Regions from separate parts of the Rhizobium sp. FG96 genome, predicted to be linked through region 2. Evidence: predicted binding sites of a transcription regulator. Region 2 holds the regulator's gene; the other holds the start of a gene.
The links. The regulator HrcA, encoded in region 2, represses chaperone genes, less so after heat shock. The targets are predictions, from matches to a motif close to GTTAGCACTCNCNNNNNGNGAGTGCTAAC.

Region 1: groES (co-chaperone GroES) is a predicted target of HrcA. The motif match lies at 5,232-5,260, and genes of this name have one in related genera.

The regions. Positions count from the first base shown of each region.
Region 1 is NZ_JBMDIL010000001.1:582,033-593,849, forward strand. Features, by position in the region: gene mctP (monocarboxylate uptake permease MctP) at 1-31, opposite strand, end outside; gene ACODR6_RS02970 (DUF3311 domain-containing protein) at 21-218, opposite strand; gene ACODR6_RS02975 (MFS transporter) at 463-1,674, shown strand; gene ACODR6_RS02980 (bifunctional riboflavin kinase/FAD synthetase) at 1,772-2,755, opposite strand; gene ACODR6_RS02985 (TIGR01459 family HAD-type hydrolase) at 2,771-3,619, opposite strand; gene chrA (chromate efflux transporter) at 3,721-5,103, opposite strand; gene groES (co-chaperone GroES) at 5,318-5,614, shown strand; gene groL (chaperonin GroEL) at 5,671-7,311, shown strand; gene ACODR6_RS03005 (hypothetical protein) at 7,594-7,836, opposite strand; gene ACODR6_RS03010 (hypothetical protein) at 7,967-8,413, shown strand; gene ACODR6_RS03015 (glutathione binding-like protein) at 8,478-9,188, opposite strand; gene ACODR6_RS03020 (DoxX family protein) at 9,387-9,812, shown strand; gene hisG (ATP phosphoribosyltransferase) at 9,890-10,585, opposite strand; gene ACODR6_RS03030 (ATP phosphoribosyltransferase regulatory subunit) at 10,582-11,703, opposite strand.
Region 2 is NZ_JBMDIL010000006.1:249,531-261,347, reverse strand. Features, by position in the region: gene metK (methionine adenosyltransferase) at 1-69, shown strand, start outside; gene trmB (tRNA (guanosine(46)-N7)-methyltransferase TrmB) at 66-767, shown strand; gene ACODR6_RS14350 (BQ00720 family protein) at 799-1,056, opposite strand; gene ACODR6_RS14345 (Hsp20 family protein) at 1,105-1,530, opposite strand; gene ACODR6_RS14340 (nucleoside hydrolase) at 1,805-2,749, shown strand; gene grpE (nucleotide exchange factor GrpE) at 2,801-3,433, opposite strand; gene hrcA (heat-inducible transcriptional repressor HrcA) at 3,535-4,626, opposite strand; gene rph (ribonuclease PH) at 4,807-5,526, shown strand; gene ACODR6_RS14320 (VOC family protein) at 5,523-5,939, shown strand; gene rdgB (RdgB/HAM1 family non-canonical purine NTP pyrophosphatase) at 5,949-6,593, shown strand; gene hemW (radical SAM family heme chaperone HemW) at 6,603-7,805, shown strand; gene ACODR6_RS14305 (DMT family transporter) at 7,809-8,729, opposite strand; gene gcvA (transcriptional regulator GcvA) at 8,928-9,815, shown strand; gene fhuF (siderophore-iron reductase FhuF) at 10,009-10,767, shown strand; gene dnaA (chromosomal replication initiator protein DnaA) at 10,869-11,817, opposite strand, start outside.

The DNA of each region.
Region 1 (11,817 bases), on a different contig from region 2:
TGAGCGCCGTACCGTTGATCTCAGTCGTCATTGCGCATGCTCCGATAGGCGATCCAGGTCAGGAAAGCGGTGATCGGCACCCATGCGAGCTGGTACCAGTAGAAGAACGGAAAGCCGAAGAGAGCCGGCTCACGGAAATTGTAGAAGGGCACCCAGAGGAGCCCGATATAGGGAATGACAAGCAGCCAGCAGGCCGCTGTTCCAAACCTTTTATCCATGTTGAGATTGCCTTTCATTGCTGTGGGGGCGCAGCGAATCCGCGTCATATGACAGTTCAGACATATACCCCTCAGGCATCGGGACAAGCGTATTTGCCATGAAACCGCCATTTTTGGCGGAGGGCGGCGACAAGCAAAAATTATCGTGGCACTGTCGAAATGCCGACGGCTCGCACGTCCTTGGAGTGCAGCACGGGTTTTGCCGCGCTGGCATTCCATTCGATCCACAGGGAGTGAAGTGGATATGAGCAGTTCCTATCGTTGGGTCATCGTCGCCGCCGGCGCCCTGATGACATGCGTTGCGCTCGGCGCAATGTTCTCTCTCGCCATCTTTCAGACGCCGATCGCCACCGATACCGGCTGGTCGCATACCGGCATTGCCAGCGCCATGACGCTGAACTTCATCGTCATGGGCGTCGGCGGCTTCATGTGGGGTGCTTTGAGCGACCGCTTCGGGCCCCGCCCCGTCGTGCTGATCGGGGCGCTACTTCTCGGGCTGGCGCTGGTTCTCGCCAGCCGGGCGGGATCGCTGATGCAGTTTCAATTGACCTACGGTGTTCTCGTCGGGATTTCGGCGAGCGCCTTCTTCGCGCCGATGATCGCATCGACGACCGAGTGGTTCGAGGAGAACCGCGGGCTGGCGGTGTCGCTGGTTTCGGCGGGCATGGGCGTTGCGCCGATGACGATCTCGCCGCTCGCCCGGGCGCTGATCTCGGCATACGACTGGCGCACGGCGATGCTGATCATCGGCATCGGCGCCTGGGTCCTGCTGATCCCGGCCGCTTTGCTCGTACGCCGCGCGCCCTCTCCGGCGAGCGACACAGGCACGCTGGAAGCAGCAGGCGGCGAACGCCCGGCGCTCGGCAAGATCTTCCGCTCGCCGCAGTTCCTCGTGCTCGGCGGCACGTTCTTTGCCTGCTGTGCTGCCCATTCCGGGCCGATCTTCCATATGGTGAGCTACGCGACGATCTGCGGCGTGGCGCCGATGGCGGCCGTCAGCATCTATAGCGTCGAGGGCCTTGCCGGTCTCGGCGGGCGTCTGCTCTACGGCAGCCTGGCGGACAAGTTCGGCGTCAAGCCGGTGCTGGTTGCGGGGCTTCTGGTGCAGGCTGCGGCGCTGGCAACCTATCTGGCGGTGAGCGAGCTCGGACAGTTCTACGCGCTCGCGGTGATCTTCGGCAGCGCCTATGGCGGGGTCATGCCGCTCTATGCGGTGCTGGCGCGCGAATATTTCGGGCCGAAAGTGATCGGCACGGTGTTCGGGGCCGCGACGATGCTGTCGAGCATCGGCATGGCCTTCGGCCCGCTGATCGGCGGCTGGATCTTTGATACCTACCAGAACTATTCGTGGCTGTTCATCGGCTCGGCGCTGGTGGGGCTCGGTGCGGCGGCTATCGCGCTCGCGTTTCCGCCGTTGCCGCGTGGGAAGCAGGCGCCGGCGTTGGGTGCTGCCTAGGCCAACCTACAGGGCTAGGCCCCCTCATCCGCCCTTCGGGCACCTTCTCCCCGAGGGGAGAAGGGAAGTGCGGCGCACGGGGCTACACGGCAAAGGTTCAGATAAAGCAGATCAGCCGGTCGAGTTCGCCGAGTGGCTGGACGCCTGAGAGCAGTGCCCTCGCCTCTTCCTCGTCGCGCTTGATCTGGGCGACGAGCGGGTCGAGGCCGTCGAATTTCAGTTCCGGCCGGAGGTATCCGAAGAAGGAGACCGAACAGATCTGGCCGTAGAGATCGCCGCTGAAATCGAAGACGTAGGTTTCCAAGAGCGGCGCACCGTTTTCGGTGACCGTCGGGCGGCGGCCGTAGCTGGCGACCGCATCGTGAAGCGTGCCGTTCTGCAGCCGGAAGCGGACCGCATAGATGCCGGAGGCGAGTTCGGCCTCGGGCGGCAGCTGCATGTTGGCTGTCGGGAAGCCGAGCTGGCGGCCGAGCTTTTCGCCGCCGATGATCTCGGCCTCGACCGTATAATGATAGCCGAGCAGGGCAGCAGCCTCGCTGACATCGCCATCCTTCAGCAGCGCGCGGATGCGGCTCGACGAGACGACATCGGCATTCTCGTCACGGAAGGCATCGATCAGGGTGACGCCGAAGCCGTATTTCTGGCCGGCATCCATCAGGAAGGCAGGTCCGCCTTCGCGGCCTTTGCCGAAATGGAAATCGACACCGGTCACAACCTCGGAGGCGCCGAGCCAATCCTTGAGAATGCCGTGGATGAAATCGTCAGGCGAGCGCTGCGAGAATTCGCGGTCAAAGGGATATTCGATGACGGCGCCGAAGCCGAGGGCTTCGAGGATACGGGCCTTCAAAGGTGCCGGCGTGATGCGGAAAACCGGGGTATCCGGCCGGAAGACCGTGCGCGGATGCGGCTCGAAGGTGAGCACCAGCGCCGGGACGCCGCGTGCCCTGGCGATCTCCAGCGCCCGCGTCAGCACCGACTGATGGCCGCGATGGACGCCGTCGAAATTGCCGATGGCAATGACGCCGCCTCTCAGATGGGATGGCAGCGGTTCGCGGGTTTCATTGCGGTAAAAGACGGTCATCGGCAGGGCTTCTTCTTATGCGAGGCGTGGCATCCACCACTTCGGCGCGGCCTTCTCACGCTCGAGATAGGCGTGCAGGATGGCTTCATCCGTCTCGCCGTTCAGCGTGTATTCCTTCGCGTGGATACCGCCGCTGATATAGAGAAGGTCGAGGCCGTAATCGAGAGCGCCGCGCACATCAGTCGGCATTCCGTCGCCGATCGCGAGGATGCGGCTCTTCGGGAAATCGCCACGCAGCTCCTTCGCGGTCTCGAGCACGGCGTCATAGATCGGCGTATGCGGCTTGCCGGCAATGCGTGTCGCGCCGCCGAGCTGGTTGTAATAGGCGGCCATGGCACCGGCGCAGGGGATCATCTTGTGGCCGCGCTCGACTACCAGATCCGGATTGGCGCAGATCATCGGCACGTCGCGCGACTGAAATTCCTTGAGCATCTCCGTATAATCTTCCGGCACTTCCTTCTCGTCATCGAAGAAGCCGGTGCAGACGACGGACTCTGCTTGCTTGGCATCGACGCGCTCGACGCCGAGGCCTTCGATGATGGCGATGTCGCGCTCGGGGCCGAGCAGGAAGACCTTCTTCGGGCCTTCGGCGATCAGGCCGCGGGTGACGTCACCGGAGGTGATGATGCGATCATAGGCGCCGTCCTGAATGCCGATATGGCGCAGCTGATCGACGACCAGCGGGGCGATGCGCGGGGAATTGGTGATGAGGACGACCGTCAGCCCCTCGCCGCGAGCGGCTTCCAATGCGGCGGCGGCCTTCGGAAAGGGATCGACGCCGTTGTGGAGCACGCCCCAGACATCGCAGAACACCGCGTCATACTGGCTGGTGATTTCCGCAAAACTTCCGATGCGCTTGGCCATTCCGATATCCCGTTTGCTTTTCAGTCAGGCGTGACATTGCAAAGGCCCGGCGGGATGGCAAGGTTTTTTCGGTCTCGCGGTGCAAAAACAGGAGCGCGCCGCTAGAGAAGCAGCTCGACGCCGCGCACGGCGAGACCGGCCACGGCGGCAAAGCCGAGGATGCTGACCATGCCGAGCTTGAAGCGGAAGAGCATGACGCAGGCGGCAACGAAAATCAGAGCAGCGGCGATGTTCAGCGTGCTCCAGACCGGCCAGGCGAGGCTGACGAGCGGAAGGCCGGTGGCGCGCGACAACAGCGCGATATTGCCGACATCGGCAAAGAGCACGTGAAGACCGAACCAGAGCGCCAGATTGAGGATGACGCCGACAACGGCGGCGGTGATCGCCGAGAGTGCTGCCGACAAGATCTTGTTTTGGCGGAGCTTTTCGACGAAGGGTGCACCGGCGAAGATCCAGACGAAACTCGGCACGAAGGTGGCCCATGCCGCGAGGCTGGCGCCGATCACGCCGCCGAACAGCGGATCGATGCCGAACGCATTGCGGAACCCGGCCATGAAGCCGACGAAACAGAGGACGAGGACCAGCGGCCCCGGCGTCGTTTCGGCAAGGGCAAGGCCGTCCAGCATCTCGCCGGGGCGCAGCCAGGCATAATGCTCGACCGCTATCTGCGCGACATAGGAGAGAACGGCATAGGCGCCGCCGAAGGTGACGACGGCCATCTTCGAGAAGAAAACGAAAACGGCGGCAAAGACGTTGGTCTCGCCGCTCAGCGCCTCGGCGATGAGATCGGATGGCGCATGCAATCCGCGAACGATAAGCAGCGGGAACTGCCAGACGAGGACCCAGAAGGCGAGGATCAGGAACGGCCTGGCGATATGGCGGCTGGTCAATCCCGACAGCACCGCCGCCGACGCCGGAGCCTCGACAGGCGCCACACCCTCCGCCTTTCGCCTGCGCCGCTCGACGACGAAGCCGGCGATGCCTGCGGCGAGGACCACGAGCGGGAACGGCAGATTGAGCAGGAAGAGTGCCACGAAAGAGGCGGCCGCCACATAATAATGAAAGCGCGATTTCAGCGCCCGGGCGGCAACCCGCATCAGCGCCTCGATGACAACAGCGAGCACGGCAGCCTTGAGGCCGAAGAACAGCGCCAGCAGCCATTCGGCGTTCTGGAAATAGGCGTAAAGGCCGGAGAGGACGAGGATGACGAGGAAGCCCGGCATGATGAAGAGCAGGCCGGCAGCGATGCCGCCGCGCACGCCATGCATCAGCCAGCCGATATAGGTGGCGAGCTGCTGGGCCTCCGGGCCTGGCAGCAGCATGCAGTAATTCAGGGCGTGCAGGAAACGGTCTTCGGAGATCCAGCGCTTCTCCTCGACAACCGTCTTGTGCATCAGGGCGATCTGGCCGGCGGGGCCGCCGAAGCTGAGGCAGCCGATGCGGGCCCAGATGGCAAATGCCTCGGAAAAGGCGGGCCGCGGCATGGGTTCGGCAACCACGTCAGACAAATCCCCTACCCTCTCTGAAATTCCGGCCCTCTCCACAAATTCGTCGCAAAAATCCGCGAAGGCTTTCCTTGACTCTTTCTGGAGCCATCCCTAAATGCACGGCGTCTAGCACTCCTCACTGGAGAGTGCTAACACTCATCCATGTGGGCCACCCCGGTCCGCGAATGTCATTTGATCGAGGGATTAGACAATGGCAAGCACCAATTTCCGCCCCCTTCACGACCGCGTCGTCGTTCGCCGCGTTGAGTCCGAAGAAAAGACCAAGGGTGGCATCATCATCCCGGACACCGCTAAGGAAAAGCCGCAGGAAGGCGAAATCGTCGCTGTCGGTTCCGGCGCTCGTGACGAGTCCGGCAAGGTCGTCGCTCTCGACGTCAAGGCTGGCGACCGCGTTCTGTTCGGCAAGTGGTCGGGCACCGAAGTCAAGATCAACGGCGAAGACCTTCTCATCATGAAGGAAGCCGACATCATGGGCATCATCGGCTAATCAGCCGGTCATCCCGTCCCGATTATCGCTGACACCCCTTTTCAGGAGTTATCAAAATGGCAGCTAAAGAAGTAAAATTCGGCCGCTCTGCGCGCGAAAAGATGCTGCGCGGCGTCGACATCCTCGCTGACGCAGTGCAGGTCACCCTCGGTCCGAAGGGCCGTAACGTCGTTATCGACAAGTCCTTCGGCGCTCCGCGCATCACCAAGGACGGCGTCTCGGTCGCCAAGGAAATCGAACTTGAAGACAAGTTCGAAAACATGGGCGCCCAGATGGTCCGCGAAGTTGCTTCGAAGACCAACGACATCGCCGGCGACGGCACGACGACGGCAACGGTTCTCGCCCGCGCTATCGTTCGCGAAGGCGCCAAGGCTGTTGCAGCCGGCATGAACCCGATGGACCTGAAGCGCGGTATCGACCTCGCTGTTGCCGAAGTCGTCAAGGATCTCCAGGCCAAGGCCAAGAAGATCAACACTTCGGAAGAAGTTGCCCAGGTCGGCACGATCTCCGCAAACGGCGAAAAGCAGATCGGTCTCGATATTGCTGAAGCCATGCAGAAGGTCGGCAACGAAGGTGTTATCACCGTCGAAGAAGCCAAGACCGCTGAAACCGAACTCGAAGTCGTCGAAGGCATGCAGTTCGACCGCGGCTACCTGAGCCCGTACTTCGTCACCAACCCGGAAAAGATGGTTGCTGACCTCGAAGACGCCTTCATTCTCCTCCACGAGAAGAAGCTCTCGAACCTGCAGTCGATGCTCCCGGTTCTCGAAGCTGTCGTTCAGACCGGCAAACCGCTCCTCATCATCGCTGAAGACGTCGAAGGCGAAGCTCTTGCTACGCTCGTCGTCAACAAGCTGCGCGGCGGCCTCAAGATCGCTGCTGTCAAGGCTCCTGGCTTCGGCGACCGCCGCAAGGCCATGCTGGAAGACATCGCCATCCTGACGGGCGGCACTGTCATCTCCGAAGACCTCGGCATCAAGCTCGAATCCGTTACGCTCGACATGCTCGGCCGTACCAAGAAGGTTTCGATCTCGAAGGAAAACACCACGATCGTCGACGGCGCTGGCGCCAAGTCCGACATCGAAGGCCGCGTTGCCCAGATCAAGGCTCAGATCGAAGAAACCTCTTCCGACTACGACCGCGAAAAGCTGCAGGAACGTCTTGCCAAGCTCGCTGGCGGCGTTGCCGTTATCCGCGTTGGCGGTTCGACGGAAGTCGAAGTCAAGGAAAAGAAGGACCGCATCGACGACGCTCTGAACGCGACGCGCGCTGCTGTTCAGGAAGGCATCGTACCGGGCGGTGGTATCGCTCTGCTGCGCTCTTCCACGAAGATCAAGTCCAAGGGTGAGAACGACGACCAGGAAGCTGGCATCAACATCATCCGCCGCGCTCTGCAGGCTCTGGTTCGCCAGATCGCAGAAAACGCTGGTGACGAAGCTTCGATCGTTGTCGGCAAGGTTCTCGACAAGGATCAGGACAACTACGGCTACAACGCCCAGACGTCCGAATATGGCGACATGATCGCCATGGGCATCGTCGACCCGGTCAAGGTCGTCCGTACGGCTCTGCAGAACGCAGCTTCGGTTGCTTCGCTGCTGATCACCACGGAAGCCATGATCGCCGAGCTGCCGAAGAAGGACGCTCCGGCTGGCATGCCTGGCGGCATGGGCGGCATGGGCGGTATGGACATGATGTAAGACCTTCGGGTCTAACATCTGGGCCAACCGGTTCAGTTACGGAAGGGCGGTCTTCGGGCCGCCCTTTTTGTTTGCGGAGAACCGATTCGGCCTTACCAATTTTCGAGGCCACAGGAATCGAACTGGTAAAACGTTTAAGCGTCTATTTTGTGCGAAAATCGGACGCCGAAGCTTTCGCGAGACTTACCAAGCGGCGTTTTTTGTCATCAGGTGAAATACTCTCAGTGAAATTGGTTTCACCGCTGCAATGTGAAATTTTTGCGAAGCGTAACCGTTTACATCTCACAAAACGGGCAACTTTTTACTTTGATTTCTTCTACCTTTTATAGAAGCATGCAATATATCGCATCCTTCGCGTTGCGGATTACCCCCGAAAAAGCATTTGCCGCCTTTCAAAAACTGCCTATAAATCCGCGCTGCAAATTGCAGTGCATGACGATATTTTTCCGCCCGCCAGCGGAAGACCGTATTTTGCAAATGACGCCGGCTGCAGAGCATTCCGCGCCAGAATTTTGAAAAGAGCATGAGAAGGGTTCCGCATTGGCGGCGCCGTATTTTGCTCACGCCCGGACATGATGACCGGTGTCGCATGAAGATGTTTTCGTCACACCGCACGAGCGCTGCATAGAACTGCGCACGACACGGGGAACCCCATTTGTTCAAGATCGCCAAAGCCAATGTTGCAGCCCCTCTTACGCCTGGCTCCTTTGATCTGACCCATCACAACCAGGAAATGCTCGCGCAGTTTTCCGTCTCTGAAGCGTGGAACGGCGATTTCTCCAGCGGCGTCATCCAGCTTGGCGAATGGAGCTCGATGCTCCATGGTCTCGCCGGCCGGGAATGCGGGCTGCTCAGCCTGATGCGCTGTTACGACGTGAAGGATCGCGCCCATATCCTGGCGCTCTTCGAGCAGGCCGCGACGCTTTCCTCCTCCTTCTGCTTCTCGACGACCATCGTCATGCCGAACGGCTTCCGCCAGCCGCTGTTCTGCATGGGCGAGTCTGCCGGGCTGGAAGAGAAGTACAGCGGCAGCATGGTCGGCGTCTTCATCTTCCCGCGCTTCAAGCTCGACAGCGCCAACCAGATGGCGAGCCGCCAGTAATCGTCACTGCGCAGGCACAGAATTGAAAAAAGGCCGGTCCTGCGACCGGCCTTTGCTGTTTGGCTTACACCGGCTTGACCGGGATGTTCAGCCCCTTGGCACTTGCCGGGCGGGCGATGCAGCGCTCCAGCCAGGCCATCACGGCCGGGAATTTCGCGTATTCCAGCACCTCGCGGCCGCCATAGAAGATGTCGGCGCCACGGATCCACGGGAAGGTGGTGATGTCGGCGATGGTGTATTCATCGCCCATGATCCACTGGCGGCCCTGCAGGCGGCTCTCCAGCACGCTCAGCAGGCGCTTGGCCTCATCGCGGTAGCGCTCCATCGGATAGCTGTTGTTGGCGACCTTATCGGCTGCCGCCTTGTAGAAATGGCCGAACTGCCCAAACATCGGGCCGATGCCGGCCATCTGGAAGAAGACCCACTGGATGGTCTCGTAACGGCCGGCGGCATCGGCAGGGATCAGCTTGCCGGTCTTCTCCGCGAGATAGAGCAGGATGGCGCCGGATTCGAAGAGGCCGATCGGTTTGCCATCCGGACCATTGGGATCGATGATCGAGGGTATGCGGCCATTCGGATTGAGCGAGACGAATTCCGCGGATTTCTGGTCGTTTTGAGCGAAGCCGACATAATGCGGCTCATAGGGCAGACCGAGCTCTTCCAGCGCGATCGAGATCTTCACGCCATTCGGCGTCTGCAGCGAATAGAGCTGGATGACATCCGGGTTCTTTGCCGGCCAGCGCTCGGTGATCGGGAAGCTTGAAAGGTCTGCCATTGAAATCTCCGTGGGGGTTGGTGGCCGACCATAAGAGAGCGACCGCCGGGAAGACAAGCCGCCTTCAAGAGACGATCGTTTCAAAATACTGAACGAACCGTCCCCGTTCGTTTATCTTTCCAGCTGCGACAAAATGCGCGACAAGTGTGGCCAACGAGATCAGCGGATCTCACAGTCATTCAAACGGAGATTACGTCCATGTCGAATACCTCTAGCCTTCTTCTCGTGCTTGCCCGCATCCTGCTGTCGTTCATGTTCATCCTCGCCGGCTTCGGCAAGATCACCGACCCGGCTGGCACTGCCGGCATGATCGCCGGTGCTGGCCTTCCGGCCGCAACCGCTCTGACCTATCTCGCAGGCCTCTTCGAACTGCTGACCGGCCTTGCCGTTCTCGTCGGCTTCCAGGTTCGCATCGTCGGCTGGCTGCTCGCTGCCTTCTGTGTGTTCACCGCCGTCGTCTTCCACCTGCCCTATGCAAGCGGTGCTGAACTCGTGAACATCCTGAACCAGATCATGGTCATGAAGAACTTCACGCTGGCTGGTGCCTACATCCTGCTCGCAACTGTCGGTGCCGGTGCCTACTCGATCGACGCCCGCCGCGGTGTATCGGCTCTCACTGCCTAAGCCGAAGCCCTCCCAAGCATAAAGAAACCCGCCGTCTCGCGACGGCGGGTTTTTTCGTTTCCGGTATCGGAAGAGGATCAGAGTGCGCCGCGGACGGCGGCAACGATCTTCGCCACGACGGGCTCGGCCGCGTGGCTTTCCTTGCGCGCACGCACGAGGCAGGCCTCCGAGCGCAGGATGACGCCGTCGTTGAGGACGCGCAGGTGGTTTGCCCGTAGCGTCGAGCCGGTGGAGGTGATATCGACGATGACATCGGCCGAGCCGGAGGCTGGCGCACCCTCGGTGGCGCCCAGGCTCTCGACGATACGATAGAGCTGGATGCCGTGCTGGCTGGAAAAGAACTGCTGCGTCAGGCGCCAGTATTTGGTGGCGATGGTCAGGCGGCGGCCATGGCGGGCGCGGAAATCGGCGGCGACATCGCCGAGATCGGCCATCGTATCGACATCGAGCCAGATCTCCGGAACGGCGACGACGACATCGGCATGGCCGAAGCCGAGGCGGGCGCAGAATTCGACGCGCTTGTCGGTCTCTGCCAGGCCCTCGCGCACCAGATCCTCGCCGGTGACGCCGAAATCGATCGAGCCGTTGCCGAGTTCGCGGGAGATTTCCGAAGCCGACAGGAAGGCGACCTCGACATCATCCCAGCCTTCGACGCGGCCGCGATAGGAGCGGTCGTTGCCGACGGCAGTGATCTTCATGCCGGCGCGCTCGAAGATCGCCGAGGCATCGTCCTTCATCCGGCCCTTGGATGGCAGTGCGATGGTAACGGTCATGCCGCTGCCCTTTCCGTTTCGATGCGGTCGAGCCAGAGCGAGAAGCCGACGGCCGGGATGCGTTCGCGGGCGCCGAGGAAGTTCAACAGCCTGTCGAAGCGGCCGCCACCGGCGAGAACCGCCGACGAGCCCTCGACGCTGACCTCGAAGACGAGGCCGGTATAGTAATCCAGCGGGCGGCCGAAGGCGGCGCGGTAATCCATCGATGACAGATCGAGACCGGCATTCGAGAGCGCAGCCAGGCGGCTGTCGAAATGCGAGAGCGCGGTGCCGATCTTCAGCCCGGCGGCATCGGCAAAGCCTGCCAGCGCCGAGGATGCATCGGCCAGCGGCACGTTCAGCGACAGGAATTCCTCGAGCACGCGGAAGGCGTCGTCATCGAGCCGGGTTTCGGAGAGCACCAGCTTCTCCTTGAGGCGGCGGGCGATATCGGCGGGCGAACGGCTGGCATTGGTGGAATAGCCGGTCGCTTCCATCGTCTGGTCGATATGGGCGATCAGCGCCTGGTCGTCGCCGGCTGCCACGAGCCTGGCGATCTCATCGTCGAGACCGGTGACGAATTGCGGGCTGACGAGGCTGGCAAGCAGCGCCTCGATCTGCGTCATGTTGCCGAAGGCGTGGATCAGCCGCTTCTGCCAGCCGAGCGGCAGGCCGAGCGCCTGGACGACGGCTTCGAACACCGCCTGGTCGCCGAGAACGGTCGAGAAGGTCTTGCCGGGGATCAACCGCTGCAGGATGGCGACGGCATCGCCGATGGCACGCGCATCGGCGCTCGCCGTATCGGTCTCGCCGAGATCTTCAATCCCCGCCTGATAGAACTCGTTGCCGCCATCACGGCGCTGACGGAAGACTTCACCGAGATAGGAATAGCGCTTCGGCGTGCCGGTCGCGGTCTCGATGTGGCGCAGGCAGACAGGAATGGTGAATTCCGGGCGCAGGCAGAGGCTGGCGCCAGTCTCGCTCTCCGTCATGAAGATACGGCGACGGAGGTCCTCGCCGGCGATATCCAGGAAGGGCTCGGCCGGCTGGATGACGGGCGTGTCGATGCGCTCGGTCTTGCGGGTGGCGAACTCGGTGAGGAGATCGGTGGCGAAGTTGGGTAGGTTCGTCAGGGGCATATCGCTGGTGCCTCCGGGGAATACCCCCCTCTGTCCTGCCGGACATCTCCCCCACAAGGGGGGAGATCGAAGGATGCGAGTGCACGCGTCCCTCGCATGCGCAGAGCCGAAGGA
Region 2 (11,817 bases):
TTCTCCTGGGAGCGCACCGACCTCGTGAAGGGCCTCAAGGAAGCCATCAAGCTCAAGGCCGCAGCATGACGGATATGGAACGCCGCGGCCGCGCGACCGAAGCCTTCTTCGGTCGCCGCAAGGGAAAGGCTCTACGCGGACAGCAAGCGGAAAAGCTGAGTACTCTGCTCCCGGCATTCCTCATCGATATTTCAGCGGCTCCCCCCGAGCCGCTGAAAGGCCTTTGGCCGGTTCCGGTCGAAAAGTTGCGGCTGGAGATCGGCTTCGGTGGCGGCGAGCATTTGATCCACCGCGCCCAGGAACTGCCCTCCACCGGCTTTATCGGCGTCGAGCCCTTCATCAATTCCATGCAGAAGCTGCTTGCCAGCGTCGAGGACAAGGGCGCCAGAAACGTCCGCGTCTATAACGACGATGCGACGCAGCTGCTCGACTGGCTGCCGGATGGCTGCCTCGACCAGATCGACCTGCTCTATCCCGATCCCTGGCCCAAGCGGAAGCACTGGAAGCGCCGCTTCGTCTCGCAGACGAACCTCAAGCGTTTCCATCGCGTGCTGAAGCCGGGCGGACTGTTCTGCTTCGCTTCAGATATCGATACCTATGTGAACTGGACGCTGCTGAAATGCCGCAACCACGGCGGCTTCGACTGGCTGGCGAGCAATGCTGCGGATTGGCTGACGCCCTACGAGGGCTGGCCGAGCACACGCTACGAGGCCAAGGCACGGCGCGAAGGCCGTTCGTCCGCCTATCTGACTTTCAAGAAGATCTAAGCCAACAGGCAAGTGACATAAGCCCGCACGTTTAGTGCAGGCTTACCGTCTTGAGCTCGTCTTCAGCGGCCTTGAAGAAGGTGCTGGAGCGGTTGTCCGTGAGCAGGATCGGCGTGCCGTCAGCGCCGAAAAGGGCCCAGAGGTCGACGCCAGGGTCGATATCGGGCGCTTCGGGGAAGCACTTCGATACTTCTTCAGTACGCATTTTGCGGATATAGGCGACCTCGCCGTTGCCGATACCGGCAAGTTCGGACTTGGTCAGGTGAGAATTCGCTTCTTTCATCAACATTCCTGTACCTCCAAGAGAAGGGACCAACGGCGCAATCGAACCGTTGTCCTACTGTGAGACCGAAATGTTAATTTTCTTGACCATGCGTGCGGGCTCCGGGCGAATTAGATCGACGGAGAGAAGACCGTTCTTGAGGCCGGCGCCGAGAACCTGCATGCCATCGGCAAGCACGAAAGTGCGCTGGAACTGACGCGCGGCGATACCGCGATAAAGATATTCGCGCTCGCCCTGCTCGACCTGCCGGCCGCGGATGAGAAGCTGGTTTTCCTCGGTGGTGACATCGAGCTCATCCTCGCCGAAACCGGCGACGGCAAGGGTAATCCGCAGGCGCTCCGGCTGACCGTGATCGGCGGCAATACGCTCGATATTGTAGGGAGGATAACCGTCGCTCGCCTTGGAAATCCGCTCAAGCGTCTTTTCCATGGCATCGAAGCCCAGGAGCAGCGGGCTGGCGAAGGGAGTGATACGGCTCATGTTTTCAAGTCCTTGATGCAAGCGACCTTTCCGGACCTAAGCTAGCATCCGGGTCTTGCTAATATGGGAATTGGCGCGCGGTCGCGCAAGGTTTTGCGGCCGCCGGGCAAGGACCCGAAATTTTTAGGGTAAACGCCGGCTTCGTCCTTGCTTGACAAAGCGCATGCAGGCTCGCATCAAATCGTCACCCGCAAGGGCTGCGCCGATTTGCGACGCAATCATAAACAAATGGTGCCTGCCAAAACGACGTGCACCTGAGGAGGGACCGACGTATATGGCAAACCCCAGAAAGATCATCATCGATACCGATCCCGGCCAGGACGATGCCGCAGCGATCATGCTCGCCTTCGGCAGCCCGGAAGAGCTGGAAGTGCTCGGTATCACCACGGTCGCCGGCAACGTGCCGCTGTCCTATACCAGCCGCAACGCGCGCATCATCTGCGAGCTCTGCAAGCGCACCGACATCAAGGTCTTTGCCGGCGCCGACAAACCGATCGCCCGCAAGCTGGTCACCGCCGAGCACGTGCATGGCAAGACCGGCCTCGACGGCCCGACGCTGGCCGAGCCGACCATGCCGCTGCAGCCGCAGCATTCCGTCGACTTCATCATCGAGACGCTACGCCGCGAGCCTGAAGGCAGCGTGACGCTCTGCACGCTCGGGCCGCTGACCAACATCGGCCTCGCCTTCCAGAAGGCGCCAGATATCGTCGCGCGCGTCCGCGAACTGGTGATGATGGGCGGCGGCTTCTTCGAGGGCGGCAACATCACGCCGGCCGCCGAATTCAACATCTATGTCGACCCTGAAGCAGCCGACATCGTCTTCCGTTCGGGTGTGCCGATCGTGATGATGCCGCTCGACGTGACCCATCAGCTGCTGACCCGCAAGGACCGCGTCAAGCGCATGGCCGACCTCGGCACGGCGCCCGCCCAGGCAATGGTCGAGATGCTGGAATTCTTCGAGCGCTTCGACATCGAGAAATACGGTTCCGACGGCGGCCCGCTACACGATCCGACGGTTGTCGCCTATCTCCTGAAGCCGGAGCTATTCAAGGGCCGCGAGTGCAATGTCGAGATCGAGGTGAAGTCGGAGCTGACGGTTGGCATGACCGTCGTCGACTGGTGGCATGTGACCGACCGCAAGCGCAATGCAAAGGTGATGCGCTTCGTCGATGCCGACGGTTTCTTCGATCTTCTGATCGAGCGCTTCGCCCGCATCTGAGCGGCGGCAGACTGGAAAAGAAAAGGGCCGCTTCTCAGCGGCCCTTTTTCATTATGCGTCCTTCTGATCCAGATAGGAATTGGCAGCTTCCGCCTCGGGCTTCGGGCCGCCCTTGGCGACACCGACCATGGCCGGGCGCAGAACGCGCTCGCCGATCGTGAAGCCTGCCTGCACCACCTGGACGACGGTGTTGTTCGGGACTTCCGTGTTCGGAATTTCGAACATCGCCTGATGGAAATTCGGGTCGAACTTCTGGCCGACGGGATCGAGCTGGCGAACGCCATGGCGCTCGAGCGTCGAGAGCATGGAGCGCTCGGTCATCTCGACGCCTTCAATCAGCGTCGTCAGGCCGGCTTCGCCCGCAGCCTTGGCTTCGGCCGGGATCGAGTCCAGTGCGCGGCGCAGGTTGTCGGATACAGCCAGCATGTCGCGCGCGAAGGAGGCGACCGAGTAGGACTTGGCATCCTTCACGTCACGCTCGGTGCGGCGGCGCAGGTTGTCCATCTCCGCGGCGAGACGCAGGTAGCGGTCGCGCAGCTCGGCATTTTCGGCCTTCACGAGTTCCATCGGATCCGGCTGGGACGATGCCTCAGCGGCCGCTTCATTCTCGACGTTTGCGGCTGCGTCCGCAGCAGCGTCGGCCGCGGCAGCCTCAGGTCCGTTTTTCGTCGTTTCGTCAGTCATGACGGTCTCCGGGTAAAGGGTTCTTTCGGGATGCGCCCGATATCGAGCTTTGACCGCAAAAAATCAAGTCTGCGTGACAAAGAAGCGGAAAATCGGGCTTTTCAGAGGGCGCCACCGCGCGAAAGGCGGGAAATCAGCTGCGCGGTGTAATCGACCATCGGCACGATGCGCGAATAATTGAGCCGCGTCGGGCCGATGACGCCGACCGCGCCGACAATCCGGTCGTCGTCATCGCGGTAGGGAGCGACGATCAGCGAGGAGCCGGAAAGCGAGAAGAGCTTGTTTTCCGAGCCGATGAAGATGCGCACGCCCGGCCCGCTCTCAGCGAGGTTCAGGAGCTCGATAAGGCTGTCTTTCTTCTCGAGATCGTCGAAAAGCATGCGCAGGCGATCGAGATCGTCGGCACCGGCGAGCCCTTCCAGCAGGTTTGCGCGGCCACGGATGATGAGCTGCGCCGGCTTGCCCTCGTCAGGGCTGCCGGACCAGACGGCAATGCCGCGCTCGACAAGGTCCTGCGAGAGAGTGTCGAGTTCATGGCGAACATCGATCTTCAGCTTGTCGAGTTGCTTGCGCAGTTCCGGCAGCGTCTGGCCGGTCATGTGGGCATTGAGGAAGTTCGCAGCTTCCGTCAGCTGCGAGGACGTGACGCCCGCCGGCAACTCGATGATGCGGTTTTCGACCTGATCATGCTCGCCAACCAGCACCGCCAGAGCCTTTGTCGGCTCGAGGCGGATGAACTCGACATGCTTGAGGATGGGATCGCTCTTGGCGGTAATGACAAGCCCTGCGCCGCGCGAAATGCCCGAGAGCATCCGGCTCGCCTCGTTCATCATCGATTCCACCGGGTTGTCGCGGCTTTCGGCGCGCACCTGGCGATCGATGCTGGCGCGGTCCTCGGCAGAGAGATCACCGACCTGCATGAAGGCGTCGACGAAAAACCGCAGGCCCACCTGGGTCGGCAGGCGCCCGGCGCTGACATGCGGCGAATAGATCAGGCCGAGCTCTTCGAGATCGCTCATGACATTGCGGACGGAAGCCGGGGAAAGCGACATCGGCAGGATGCGCGACAGATTGCGCGAGCCGAGCGGCTCGCCATTCTCGAGATAGCCCTCGACGATCCTGCGGAAGATTTCCTTGGAACGCTCATCCAGCGCAGCAATGGCATCCGAAACCGGCGACGACCTGAAGGCCATGAATCCTAAAACACCCACGCTGATGAAACTCCGGAAAATATAGTCAATCTCGCGGGCGTGGCAAAAGGGAATTTGCAAATGGCCGCAGCCAATCGTAGAAGCGGGGCAGCATCAGAAACACGCATGACTACGCCCTGCCGCCGCCGCGGCCACGAGGCCTCATGCAGCAGGAGACAGAGAATGCGGCCGTCAGGCAGAAAAACCGACCAGATGCGCAAGGTCAGCTTCGAGCGCAACTTTTCCAAGCACGCCGAGGGCTCCTGTCTGGTGAAGTTTGGCGACACGCATGTGCTCTGCACCGCGAGCCTGGAAGAAAAGACGCCGCCGTGGCTGCGCAATACCGGCAAGGGCTGGGTCACCGCCGAATACGGCATGCTGCCGCGCGCCACCGGCGAGCGCATGAAGCGTGAGGCGGCTGCCGGCAAGCAGGGCGGACGCACGCAGGAAATCCAGCGCCTGATCGGCCGCTCGCTGCGCGCCGTCGTCGATCTCGCCGCACTCGGCGAACGTCAGATCACCATCGACTGCGATGTCATCCAGGCGGATGGCGGCACGCGCACGGCCTCGATCACCGGCGGCTGGATCGCGCTTTATGACTGCCTAAAGTGGATGGAAAGCCGCAACATGATCAAGGTTGACCGCGTCCTCAAGGACCATGTCGCCGCGATCTCCTGCGGTATCTTCGCAAACCAGCCGGTCATCGATCTCGATTACCTGGAAGATTCCTCGGCCGAGACCGACGCCAACTTCGTCATGACTGGCGCCGGCGGCATCGTCGAGATCCAGGGAACGGCTGAAGGCACGCCCTTCTCCGAAGCCGAATTCGCGTCGCTGATGGGCCTTGCCAAGAACGGTATCGCCGAACTCGTGGACCTGCAGAAGCAGGCGATCGCCGGGTGAACGACATGCTGGAAGGCATGCTGGAAACGGCGCTCTACGCAAAGGATCTCGATAAAGCCGAGGCTTTCTATGAAGGCGTTCTCGGCCTTGCCAAGATCACGCGTGCGGCGAATCGGCATGTCTTCTTTCGCTGCGGCCCGGGCGTGCTGCTGATCTTCAATCCGGACGAGACGGTAAAGCCACCGGCAGCCGATTCCCTGCAGGTTCCGCCGCATGGTACCGAGGGAGCCGGGCATGCCTGCTTTCGGGTCTCGGCTACGAATATCGACGCCATGGCTGCCAAGCTGCAGGCCGCCGGCATCGCCATCGAATCCGAAGTTCACTGGCCGAATGGCGGCCGCTCGATCTACTTCCGCGACCCTGCCGGCAACAGCCTAGAATGCGCCGAAGCCCGGATCTGGGGCATCGAATAGGAAAACAGAATGCGCAAACTCGATACCAAAACGATCGTTGTCGCCAGCCATAATGCCGGCAAGATCCGCGAAATCCAGGACCTGATCGGTCCCCTGGGCTTCACCGCCAAGTCGGCTGCCGAGCTCAATTTCATCGAACCGGATGAAACCGGCACGACCTTCGAAGAGAACGCCAGGATCAAGGCGCTTGCCTCCGCGCAGGCTGCCAATCTGCCGGCGCTGTCTGACGATTCCGGTCTGGTGGTCGATGCGCTCGGTGGCGATCCCGGCGTCTACACGGCCAACTGGGCCGAGACCGCCGATGGCACGCGCGACTTTGCGATGGCGATGGAGAAAGTCGAGAAGGCTCTCGAAAAGGCTGGAGCCGCCAAACCCGAGCAGCGCACGGCCCGGTTCGTCAGTGTTCTCTGCCTGGCCTGGCCCGATGGTCATACGGAGCTCTTCCGCGGCGAAGTGGAAGGCACGGTCGTCTGGCCGCCGCGCGGCACGCAGGGTTTCGGCTATGACCCGGTATTCCAGCCGCAGGGCTACGAAACCACCTTCGGCGAAATGAGCGCCGAACAGAAACACGGCTGGAAGCCCGGCGACGAGCAGGCGCTGTCGCATCGTGCGCGCGCCTTCAAAGTCTTTGTCGAAACCTGCCTGGAAGCGTAAGATCCGCCAGTGGATGATTTGAACAACCTGACTTCGCTGCGTGATGCCAAGCTTCTGCCGGATACGGGGGAGCCCGGTTTCGGCGTCTATGTGCACTGGCCCTTCTGCGCCGCGAAATGCCCCTATTGTGACTTCAACAGCCATGTCCGGCACCAGCCTGTCGATCAGGAGCGCTATGTTGCGGCCTTCCTGAAGGAGATGGCGACGATCCGGCAGTTGAGCGGACCGAAGACCGTCACCAGCGTCTTCCTCGGCGGCGGCACGCCGTCGCTGATGAAGCCTGAGACCGTCGATGCGATCTTGAACGGCATTGCCAAGGAATGGCACGTGCCTGCCGGCATCGAAATCACCATGGAGGCCAATCCTTCCAGCGTCGAGGCCGAGCGCTTCCGCGGCTACCGGGTGGCCGGCGTCAATCGCGTCTCGCTCGGCGTCCAGGCGCTGAACGATCGCGATCTGAAATTCCTTGGCCGCCTGCACGACGTTGCGGATGCGCTGAAGGCGATCAAGCTTGCCCGCGACATCTTTCCGCGCATGTCCTTCGATCTGATCTACGCCCGTCCCGACCAGACCGTGGACGAGTGGGAACGCGAGCTCAAGCAGGCCATCTCCTATGCCGTCGATCACCTATCGCTCTACCAGTTGACGATCGAGGAAGGCACGCCCTTCTTCGGCCTGCACAAGGCCGGCAAACTGATCGTTCCGGATGGTGACCAGTCTGCGGCCCTCTACGAGGCGACGCAGGAGATTACGGCGCGCGAAGGCATGCCTGCCTACGAAGTTTCGAACCATGCCCGTCCGGGCGCCGAGAGCCGTCATAACCTGACCTACTGGCGCTATGGCGACTATGCAGGCATCGGCCCCGGCGCCCATGGCCGTCTCAGCCGCGGCCCGGAGAAAATCGCGACGGCGACCGAGCGCAAGCCGGAAGCCTGGCTTGAGATGGTCGAGCGCGACGGGCACGGTATTCTCGACGAGGAACGGCTCGGCTACGAGGAGCAGTCGGACGAATTGCTGCTGATGGGCCTGAGGCTCAAGGAAGGCGTCGATCTCGCCCGCTGGCAGCAGCTTTCCGGCCGCGATCCCGATCCGGCGCGCGAAGAGTTCTTACTGGAACACGGCTTCATCGAGCGGATCGGCAATTCGAGGCTGCGCTGCACGCCTGCAGGCATGCTGATCCTTGATTCCGTCGTTGCCGATCTCGCCTGCTGAGCTTCAGACCGCCCGCTTCCGCCCGATCGACATCAGCCGCCCATCGATAGCCGCAAGGCCGATGGCGATCATTGCCATGCCGATCAGATGCTTGGTCTGCAGCTGTTCGCCGAGCACCAGCGCGCCGAGCAGGATGGCGCTGACCGGGATCAGGAAGGTGACGAGCATCAGATTGGTCGCGCCTGCCGTTGCCAGAATGCGAAAGAACAGCACGTAGGCGACCGCCGTCGACAGGATGGCGAGACCGGCGAGAGCGAGCCAGGTTTCCATGCCGGGCATGGGAAGCGTCCAGGGCTGGTCGGCGATCAGCGCAATCGGAATCATCAGAATGGTTGACGCCGTGACCTGGCCTGCCGCCGGCAACAGCGGCGGCATACCCATGGCGCGGAAGCGGCGGCCCCAGATCCCGGCGAAGGAATAGGAAATCGCCGCTCCCAGCACCGCAAGCTGCGCCAGCACATTCGAGCCGAGATCGTGCAGGGCATCGAAGCCGATCATATAGGCGACACCAGCAAAGCCGACGACGACGCCGATCAGCCTGTTGGCGGTCATCTTCTCATCCGCGGTCAGCAGATGGGCAACGACGACCGCGAAAAGCGGGGTCGTGGCATTGAGGATCGAGGCGAGGCCGCTGGCGATATGCGTCTGGCCCCAGACGATCAGGCAGAACGGGATCATGTTGTTCAGGACGCCCATGCCGAAGAAGGCAACCCAGCTCTTGCCGTCGCGCGGCATGGCATGGCCCATCACCCGAACGATCAGATTGAGCGCGACGGCTGCAAGCAGCACGCGGCCGGTGACGATCGTGAAGGGCGGCAGCGCCTTGACCAGGATGCCGTTGAACAGGAAGGAGCCGCCCCACAGCAGCGACAGCACCAGCATCATGCCCCATTCGGCCAAATCCATCTGCTTCTGCATCGTCATCCTCCGTTCGATCCTGTCTGCATAGGATACCACTCATGGCTCCGCCACCCGTTTCCTGCGCAGCGAAATGTTCGATTTATTCTCGCAACAAACCGGCATTGGATCGGTGTTGCGATACATCTTGATGCTGATATTATTTCGCTAATTAAGATGGATCAAACGAGTCTTTCTCGCGCAACACTTTAGCTGAGCTAAATCATGAGCGATTATCTGCCCTCCCTTTCCGCACTTCGTGCCTTCGAAGCGGCAGCACGGCATCTCAGCATGACGCTGGCGGCAAAGGAGCTGAACGTGACGCCCGGCGCCGTCAGTCTGCAGATTCGCGATCTTGAGGCGGCACTCGGCGTTCAGCTTTTCGAGCGCAAGCCGCGGGCGCTAGCCTTGACCGTCGAGGGTGCCGATTACTTCACGACGCTGCGGGCCGCCTTCCAGCTGGTGCGGGAAGCGACGGCGGCGATCACGGCGCGCAGCCGCGGTGCGATCCTCAACGTGACCTGCACGGCTGGGTTCGCCACCTATTGGCTGGTGCCACGGCTCGGCAGGTTCGAGGTGCTGCATCCCGATATCGACGTACGCATCAGCGCCTCGCATCGCGTGCTGGATTTCCAGCGCGACGGTATTGACCTTGCCATCCGCCACGGGCTCGGCGGTTATGAGGGGCTTGTCAGCGAGCGGCTGGTGGATGACGAACTGGTGCCAGTCTGCATCCCCAAGCTCGCAGCAGAGCTCGGCGACCATCCCTCGCCTGCCGCACTGGCGCCCTTCACGCTGATCCACGACGTCTACAGGCACGACTGGCAGCTGTGGCTGGAGGCCGCGGGGGCAGCCACTACCGTCGACGCCTCCCGCGGTCCGATCTTTATGCATGGCAACGGCGCCTATGACGCAATGAAGGCCGGTCTCGGCATCGCGTTGATGCGCCGCTCCTTCGTCGAGGGCGAGCTGAAGGAAGGCACCGTGGCGGCCCCCTTCCCCCTCGGCGTCGCCAGCCGCCTCGCCTTCCACCTCGTCTATCCCGGCGCCTCGCTTGAACGCCCGGCGGCCGCCGCTTTCCGCCGCTGGCTGCTCAGCGAGTCGAAAGAGTGAAGATCCAAAAAGATGACTACAGCAGTCATCTTTTTCTTTCCTTTTCCGTTCAGGCGTGATTATCAGGTTAGCGACTGCCGATATTCGAGCCGACCGGTGCCATGAGAAACCAGCGCCTTCGACCATACCCGCTCGTTCAACCGAGCAATGATGCTGCCCGCCTTGGCCGGCCGCAGGCAGTGGCGCTTTGACGATGACCGAAACGCTCGAACGCTCCATCAAGGACATCATGCAGCCAGAGCCGCTGGCGGCCCTGTTTGCCGGCGAGCATTCCTGGTGGGCTCAAAAGCTGATGCTCTCCAGTGATCTTGATGACGGGACGCCGTTACGGACCTTCTTTGCCGATGGCAGCTTCAACGCGGCGATCGATCGCTATACCGCCGCCTCGGGCGGCGCAGACCGCCGCGCGGTCGTCTCCATGTGGTCGCTCTACTATTTCTCCGGCCTGACGATCCCTTATCTGATCGCCCGGCAGCTGCGCCGCCGGTTGCTGCCGGTTTCCTTCGACGAAATGACGATTGCTGTCGGCGAGGATGGCCTACCGCGGGCCTTCGGGGTGCCGCATGCGGGATGGGAGGATCGCAATCCTTCTACCGACTCCTTCGAGGCCGTGGATCCGCTCTTGGAGACCCATCTCTTCAAGGCCGTCGACCTCCTGAAGCAGAACGGCATTTCCGCAAAACTCTGCTGGAACAATGCGGCCGTCTATATCGACTACGCGCTGCGCCTGACCGAGGCGGATGGCGCCGAGCCCTGCCGGTCCGACTTGCCGCTATTCGTGCGCGGCTGCCTGCCGAATGGCGGGGTCAATCCGTTTTCGGGCAGTGTTAGACAGGTCGAGGACGAAGGCGAGTATATCGCCCGCCGCAAGCTCTGCTGCCTGCGCTACATGCTGCCCGGCATCCCGAGCTGCGGCAAGTTCTGCGCGCTCCCGGAAAAGCGCAAGCAATAGGCCTTAGGCGGCGGCCCAAGCGCCATCTTCACCCCAAAATACCGATAAAAGAAAACGGCCGGGATCGCTCCCGGCCGTGGATTTCAGCACCAAGTGGCGCACTATTCGTTGATCAGGCGCTTCAGCAGCTCGATCTCGTGGGACAGCTTGGTGTCCTCGGAAATCAGCTCTTCGATCTTGCGCACGGCGTGCAACACCGTGGTGTGGTCGCGCCCGCCGAAGCGGCGGCCGATTTCCGGGAAGGAGCGCGGCGTCAGCGTCTTCGAGAGATACATGGCGATCTGGCGCGGCTTGACGATGACGCGCGTGCGGCGGTTCGAGACCAGCTCCTGACGCGAGACATTGTAGTGGCGCGCGACGATGCGCTGGATGTCCTCGATGCGAACGCGGCGGGGCTCGCCGGAGCCGACGAGATGGGCCAGAAGCTCATCCACGCGCTCGATCGACAGGTTCGGCTCGAAGGAGCGGCGGAAGATCAGCTGGTTGAATGCGCCTTCCAGTTCGCGGCCGCTGGCCGTGACATTGCGGGCGACATGCGACATCAGCTCGGCCGGAATTTCCAGCGACGGATCTTCGACACGGGCAACGGCCAGACGGCGCTTGAGGATTTCGAGACGCATCTCGTAATCCGGGCCGTCGAGCTCGATCGCAACGCCACCCTGCAGACGCGAGCGGACGCGCGGGTCGAGCGATTCCAGCTCCCAGGGAGCGCGGTCGGCAGCGACCACGACCTGCTTGGCACTGTCGAGCAGCATGTTGAGCAGGTGGCAGAACTCGTGCTGGATCATCTTGCCCTGCAGGAACTGCATGTCGTCGATGATCAGGAGGTCGATGTTGCGCAGCGAGTCCTTCAGCGTCAGGGCATCATTGTCGCGGATCGCGGTTGCGAAACGCCACATGAAGTATTCAGCCGTCAGATAGACGACGCGCAGCGAGCGCGGGTTCTGCACGGCGGCATTGGCGATCGCCTGCAGCAGGTGCGTCTTGCCGAGGCCGACCGTCGAGTGAACGAAGAGCGGGTTGAAGCGCACAGCGCCCTGGCCAGCTTCT